Regions from separate parts of the Hydrogenophaga sp. PAMC20947 genome, predicted to be linked through region 1. Evidence: predicted binding sites of a transcription regulator. Region 1 holds the regulator's gene; each other region holds the start of a gene.

Region 1 (2,264 bases):
AAAGCGGCCCATGCCCTTGAGGGCAAAGCGCGCGAGGCGGCTTTGTTCAACATGATGCCCGCTGGCCAGGCGCGCAATCACGCCACCACCCAGGTCGCACCGCCCGCAAATTGAATACGCTGCACAGACATTGCTCTGACAGCAATACAGGAGAGTGACCCATGAAGGCAAAGCGTTGGATGTGGATCATGTGGCCCGCTTTTTTGATGGCCGCGGTGTTGGAGATGTTGGTCTTTGCCTTTGTGGATCCCAGCGAGATGCATTGGCAAGGACAAAGCCTCAGCCTTTCGCGTGAAGCCATCTACACAGGGGCATTTTTCATCTTTTGGATGGCTACGATGCTCTCCAGCGCCTTGACAACTTTGTTGGCGATGTCGCCGTTTGAGGTCAACCGTTGCCCGGTCCCTGAGCAGGATCGCCCGCGTGAATGTGCGAAGAATGCTACCTGTGATCGAGCTTGATCTTCTCGATAAAAAAATGCCCCCTGCGGGAAATTCTGCAGGGGGCTTTTCTTTTTGGCGGAGCGGTTCGATTCGGTGCTTTATCCGCAGGTCTGCGGATTCACAATGCGCCGCAATCCGTCGGTGTCCTTGATGTGAACGTAGCGCTGCTTGACCTCAATGATGCCATCTTCAACAAACTTCGAAAAGGTTCGGCTCACGGTTTCCAGCTTCATGCCCAGATAGCTGCCGATCTCCTCGCGTGTCATGCGCAGGATCAGTTCGGACTGTGAGAACCCGCGCGCGTGCAAGCGCTGCACCAAATTGAGCAGGAAGGCTGCGAGCCGCTCTTCCGCACGCATGCTGCCCAGCAGCAGCATCACGCCATGGTCGCGCACAATCTCGCGGCTCATGATTTTGTGCATGTGATGCTGCAGGGTGGTGAATTCGCGCGAGAGCTCTTCGATCTGGTCAAAAGGCATCACGCAAACTTCAGCGTCTTCCAGGGCAACCGCGTCGCAGGAATGAAGGTCGTTCACGATGCCGTCCAGCCCGAGAATTTCCCCCGTCATCTGAAAACCCGTCACCTGGTCGCGCCCATCCGCCGTGGTCACACAAGTCTTGAAAAAGCCAGAACGCACGGCGTACAGGGATGTGAATTTTTCACCCGTGCTGAACAAGGCCGTGCCGCGCTTGATGCGGCGGCGAGAAGAGATGACGTTGTCCATCTTGTCCATCTCCTCTGGATTCAGGCCCATAGGCAGGCACAGCTCACGGAGATTGCAGTTTGAGCAGGCGACTTTGATGCTTTGAACGTCCATATTTTTCCCCGGGTAATCACTGGGGACTTTACAGCACCGCCAGTGCATCAGGCCATAAACGCCGGGAAACACTGGATTTCTCTTGCGGGCAGCTTTTCGGGGCATACCTAGGCTTGACAAAGATCAAAGGGCGCCCTGGCGTCTTGGGGCACATTCAATGCTCAGTATTGGAGAAAAGTCAGTGAGCCACACGATCCCCGACGAACTGCTAAAGCGGTTCGATATCCCAGGTCCCCGTTACACCTCTTACCCCACAGCCGACCGCTTTATAGAGGCTTTTGGTGAGGCGGATTACATCCAGGCGCTGGAACAACGCCGGGCAGGTTCCATGGCGTTGCCCTTGAGCCTGTATGTGCACATTCCGTTCTGCGAGTCGGTCTGTTATTACTGCGCCTGCAACAAGGTCATCACCAAACACCACGAGCGCGCGGCCGAGTACCTTCGCTACCTGTCCCGAGAGGTGGAGCTGCAGGTTGAGCACTTCGGCAAAGGGCACAACGTTTCGCAGCTGCACCTGGGTGGCGGCACCCCAACCTTCCTCTCCGACGAGGAGCTGGAAGACCTGATGACCATGATCCGCCGCAATTTCACCCTGGTACCAGGAGGGGAATACTCGATCGAAGTTGATCCGCGCACGGTGACCGATCAGCGCCTGCAAACGCTGGCGCGCCTCGGGTTCAACCGGCTCAGCTTCGGGGTGCAGGATTTTGATCCGGCGGTTCAGAAGGCGGTGCACCGTGTGCAGCCCGCTGAGCAGGTGTTTGCGCTGGTGGCCGCGGCCCGAAAAATCGGCTTCGAGTCGATCAACGTGGATCTCATTTACGGCTTGCCTTTGCAAACCCCCGAGTCGTTCGCGCGCACGCTGATCCAGATCAACGAGTTGCGCCCTGATCGCATTGCGCTGTACGCCTATGCGCATCTCCCGACCCGTTTCAAACCCCAGCGGCGCATCGTGGCCGCTGAGCTTCCCAGCCCCGGTGACAAACTGTCGATGTTGTCCGCT
Region 2 (2,264 bases), 1.8 Mb from region 1:
GGCGAGCGCCAGCGCCAGCCTCACATAGGGCGTGGTGTCCACGGGCGGGGTATGGGGATCATCGGAAGGTGACATGGCCCAGCCATTGTGGCCTGCGTACCAACGCACACGTTGTCGCCTGCGCCTAAGCGTCACGCAGCGTTTCAGCAGTAGGTATTGCCGAAGCGCCCCAAATCTGGCCCCGCTCCTCGGGGGGCAGCGACCCGCGCAGCGGCAGAGCGTGGGGGCGTAACGACCACAGCGAAGGGCCGCCCCAAGCAAGGGCCGCCCCAAGCAAGGTCAGCCCCCTCGGGGGGCAGCGACCCGCGCAGCGGCGGAGCGTGGGGGGTTTTCTAGTCGCCCAAACCCACCGGCGAAGGCGCCAGCATCACGATGCGCGTGAACAGCCGATCAAACTGCGGGTTGCGCGGCACACGGCTGTTGAGCGGATCCTGGTTGGTGGCAAAAGCCGCATTGAGGGCGTGCCAGTCGGCGTCGGTCAGAAACTTCTCGGCCTCAGGCATCACCACGGTTTCTTCCAGCCGCATGTGCTCCAGGTAAAAGTCGATGTATTTCGACACCGCGGTTTCAAAAGCCTCGCGCCGCGAATCGCCCAGGTACTCCCAGGCCATGAGCAAATGCATGAGCTCGCGCACCCGGTTTTCGCCCTGGTGGTGGTCGCGCTCCAGCTGATCGATCACAGCCACGGTGTGCGGTGCCACCTTGGCCACACGCGGAAACAGCAGCTCCGATTCCTTGGGGTGGTGCAGCGTCTCCGGGAATTCATCGATATAGAACAACATCGCCCGCACCACCTCAAAAAAGCGGTCGTGTTCGCCCTTGCCCTCCGGATCGAGGCCGCGCTTCACCATCTGCCGCAGCGACTGCAGCATGGCCGCCAGCGAGGCGTGTTCGTCGCGGATCACCCGCATGGCTTCATGGTGGCTCATCGTTTGTCTCCTCTGCCCTGGTTGTGCCCAGGTTGTGTTCATTCGCCGACCATTGGGTCGGTGAATGGGAAGCTCGACTATCGCAAAGCCTGGCCCCCGCCACCTTGACCCACATCAAGCCTTTGCAGATGCCGAAGCCCCCAGCGCGGTCTGATCGGCGGCGCACACCGCCCCCGGCTACCGAGCGTTGAAACTGAACCACCGGTCTCGGTGGTGCACCAAATGGCGCATTCTGTTCCACCAACGGCCCCTTGAACCGCCCCATGACTGCCCCCTCAACGCACTGCTTTCACCCCATTCCCTCCGGGTTGCGGCCACAAACTCCATGCGCGGCATTGCGAACGCCTTGCACATGGACTTTAAGATCTGCAGAGCAAGCTGGAAAAATCGTGCCAACAGGCCCTAGCCCCGGGTCAAGCTCTGCGCCGGCCGAATCCTGGACCGAGGCACCCGCAATTGAAAGCCCCTGGTGCTGATCAATCGGAACGCCCTTGCCCGGGTTTCCAGCGCTTGAGCAACAAGGCATTGCTCACCACGCTCACCGAGCTCAGCGCCATGGCCGCGCCCGCGACCACAGGGCTGAGGTAGCCCAGAGCGGCCAGCGGAATGCCGATGGAGTTGTAGGCAAATGCCCAGAACAGGTTTTGCTTGATCTTGGTCACCGTCTTGCGCGAAATCTCCAGCGCGGCGGCCACCAGCGCCGGATCGCCCCGCAACAAGGTGATGCCCGCGGCATGCATGGCCACATCCGAACCGCCTTGACCGCCCTCCATCGCTCCCATCGCCATGCCCACATCGGCCGCGGCCAGCGCTGGCGCATCGTTGACACCATCGCCCACCATTGCCACGGTGTGCCGGTGTGTTGAAGACGCCTCAGGCTCGGGCTTGGGAACCATCACAGGGCTCCGGTCTGCCGAGAACATCTGGCCTTCGATCATGGGCACCGACTCCGGGGCCGGCGCTGCACGGGGCACCGCCCACTCGCCACGCTGCAAACGCTGAATGACTGCGGCCTTGTCACCCGGCAACACCTCGGCAATCACCTCGCCCTGGTCCGGGTCCAGCCCCAGTCGACGCGCCATCGCTTCGGCCGCGCCACGGTTGTCGCCCGACACCATGAACAACCGAATCCCGGCAGCGCGCAATTGCGCCATGGCCGCTTTCGCGCCGGGCTTGGGTTCGTCGCCAAAAGCCAGCAAGGCCAGCGGTGCCCAGGCGGTTCCGCCCGCCATCTGGCTGACCAGCACCGACACCGTGGCACCCTCCGCCTGCTGGTGTTCAACCGAAGCGGCCAAAGGCCCCAGCGCCACGCCCAGTTCGTCCATCCAGCGCACG
Region 3 (2,264 bases), 2.3 Mb from region 1:
CAAAGTGGGGCATGGGCACCATGTGGTCTCCGACGCGGCCGGTGCGTGTGGTGGGGAAGGGCTCACCGAGGTGCAGCGAAATCTGGTGGCTGAAAAAGTCGAAATCCACCCAGGTGTCGGTGCTGCGCCCCTCCGAGCAACCCAGCACCTCGCCGTAGAAGCGCCGGGCGTCGTCCAGATCCCGGACGTGGAAGGCGAAATGGAACAGGCTGCGGGTGTGCAGCGCCTGGTTGGGCGTGTCTTCGTTCATGCGCGCAGCATACCAAGAAGCAGGGGCTGGGAAGCCGCTGGCACAACGGCCTTGCTGGCGCCCGGACGAACCTTGGACAAGCCGGGCGGCCTGCCCCGAATTTCAGCGTTTCGAAGGGTCTTCGGCGAGCTGGTCGTGTTTGAGGAAATACTGGCGCGCCATGGCCACAAGCTGGGGGTCGCTCGGGTGGTCGGTGGTCACCACGTCGACAATGGCTTTGTCCACCGCATGCGCCTGGTGTTTGCAGAAGTCGCGGAACTCCAGTTTGGCGTTCGCTGGCCCGGTCAACAGCACTTCCGTGACGTCGATCAGCGCACCTGCGATCTGCTGAAAGAAATCCTTGTCGGCACCCACATGCCCGTGCTTGGGCGTGTGGTGGCTGCGCGCCTTGATGCGCTCGGCTTCGACGTGTTCCCGGTCAAACATCAGGACATGGGCTTGGCTGTGGTCCATCCAGACAATGGCGTGGAAAGTGGTCATGGGTTGGGTTCCAATCTATAGAAGTTCAAGGTGAAAAAACAGGGCATTCAATAACCGGCCGGCATTGCGCTGCCATGGGCGAGCTCCAGCTTCTCCTGGCAGGCCACACAGCGCAACGCGGTGGGGTTGGCGTGCAACCGGGCATTTGGAATGCTCATGCCGCAGTCCAGGCACAGCCCAAAACTGCCGTCGGCCACGCGTTTGAGGGCTTCGTCGATCGCCACGAGTTCGGCCGACTCGCGCTCCTCCAGTGCCGCAGCCAGGTCGCGATCGGCATCGGCTTTGGACCAGTCGTCGCTTTGCTGGTCCCGCGCTTCGGCGGCGGCTTCGGCGCGGTTGATCTCACCGCCTCGCTGGCTGCGCAGCTGATCCAGCAGGGCCGTGCGCATGCCTTGAAGCTGCTGGGAAAAGGTGTCTGAAATCGGTGGGTTCATGTGGGCTCCTGGTATCGAGGTGTCGTTGATTGATCACCCATGCCTCCATGTTGCGCTGTTGCCTGGTGGCGGGGCTTGATGCAGGTCAATCGGCAGTTCCGAGCGGGTGCACGGCAGAATGGTGTGGGTCGATTCAAACAAGCCGCAGATCCGCACTGCAGGCCATCTCCAGGAGACACTTCCATGCCAACCGTTGACTACAGCCGTTACCAGACCCTGAACATTGCCCGCCGAGGCCCTCTGGTGGGCGGCGTGCCCAGCGTGCTCGATATCCAGATGCGGGCCGATGGGCCCGGTGGCAATGGCAAGCTGCCCACGGCCGGGCATGAAGGGCATTGGGAACTGAGCGAAATCTGGCGTGATGTGGGCCGGGACGACAGCGTGCGCTGCGCGGTGTTGCGGGGCAGTGGCCTGGGCTTCTCCGGCGGCGGTGACCTGGCGCTGGTGCAGGACATGGCCACCGATTTTGAGGTGCGCACCCGGGTCTGGAAAGAGGCCCGGGATTTGGTTTACAACGTCATCAATTGCGACAAACCCATCGTGAGCGCCATGCATGGTCCAGCGGTGGGCGCAGGCCTGGTGGCCGGCTTGCTGGCCGATATTTCGATTGCCGCCAAAAGTGCCAAGATCGTGGATGGGCATACCCGGCTCGGTGTTGCCGCGGGCGATCACGCCGCGATCGTCTGGCCGCTGCTGTGCGGGCTGGCCAAAGCGAAGTACTACCTTCTGTTGTGCGATCCCATCACCGGTGAAGAGGCCGAGCGCATCGGTCTGGTGTCGCTGGCGGTGGAGGAGGCCGATTTGCTCCCCAAGGCCTATGAGGTCGCCGACCGTCTGGCCAGTGGCAGCCAGACTGCCATCCGCTGGACCAAGTATTCGCTCAACAACTGGCTGCGCCAGGCGGGTCCATCGTTTGATACTTCGCTGGCGTTGGAATTCATGGGTTTTGCCGGTCCCGATGTACACGAAGGTGTGGCATCCTTGCGCGAACGGCGTGCCCCACGGTATGGTGTGGACGACTGAACAGCGCGATTTTCAAGAAGATCCACCAGGAGACATCCATGAGCGACACGTCCGGCAGCGGTTTCGGCAAATTTGTC

Evidence for each region. The regulator FNR, encoded in region 1, switches genes on or off when oxygen is low (the NO sensors DNR and NnrR bind a similar motif). The targets are predictions, from matches to a motif close to TTGATNNNNATCAA.
Region 2: a site for FNR is predicted at 1,034-1,047, ahead of E5678_RS17160 (hemerythrin domain-containing protein). Genes of this name have one in related genera too.
Region 3: a site for FNR is predicted at 1,240-1,253, ahead of E5678_RS14740 (TraR/DksA family transcriptional regulator). Genes of this name have one in related genera too.

What each region holds. Positions count from the first base shown of each region.
Region 1 covers NZ_CP039252.1:685,727-687,990, forward strand. The annotation lists gene E5678_RS03150 (FixH family protein) at 1-114, shown strand, start outside; gene E5678_RS22560 (hypothetical protein) at 162-461, shown strand; gene fnr (fumarate/nitrate reduction transcriptional regulator Fnr) at 542-1,261, opposite strand; gene hemN (oxygen-independent coproporphyrinogen III oxidase) at 1,419-2,264, shown strand, end outside.
Region 2 covers NZ_CP039252.1:3,742,461-3,744,724, forward strand. The annotation lists gene E5678_RS17155 (YbfB/YjiJ family MFS transporter) at 1-75, opposite strand, end outside; gene E5678_RS17160 (hemerythrin domain-containing protein) at 333-929, opposite strand; gene E5678_RS17165 (heavy metal translocating P-type ATPase) at 1,406-2,264, opposite strand, start outside.
Region 3 covers NZ_CP039252.1:3,235,213-3,237,476, reverse strand. The annotation lists gene E5678_RS14750 (VOC family protein) at 1-250, opposite strand, end outside; gene E5678_RS14745 (hypothetical protein) at 353-730, opposite strand; gene E5678_RS14740 (TraR/DksA family transcriptional regulator) at 778-1,164, opposite strand; gene E5678_RS14735 (enoyl-CoA hydratase/isomerase family protein) at 1,348-2,187, shown strand; gene E5678_RS14730 (PhaM family polyhydroxyalkanoate granule multifunctional regulatory protein) at 2,226-2,264, shown strand, end outside.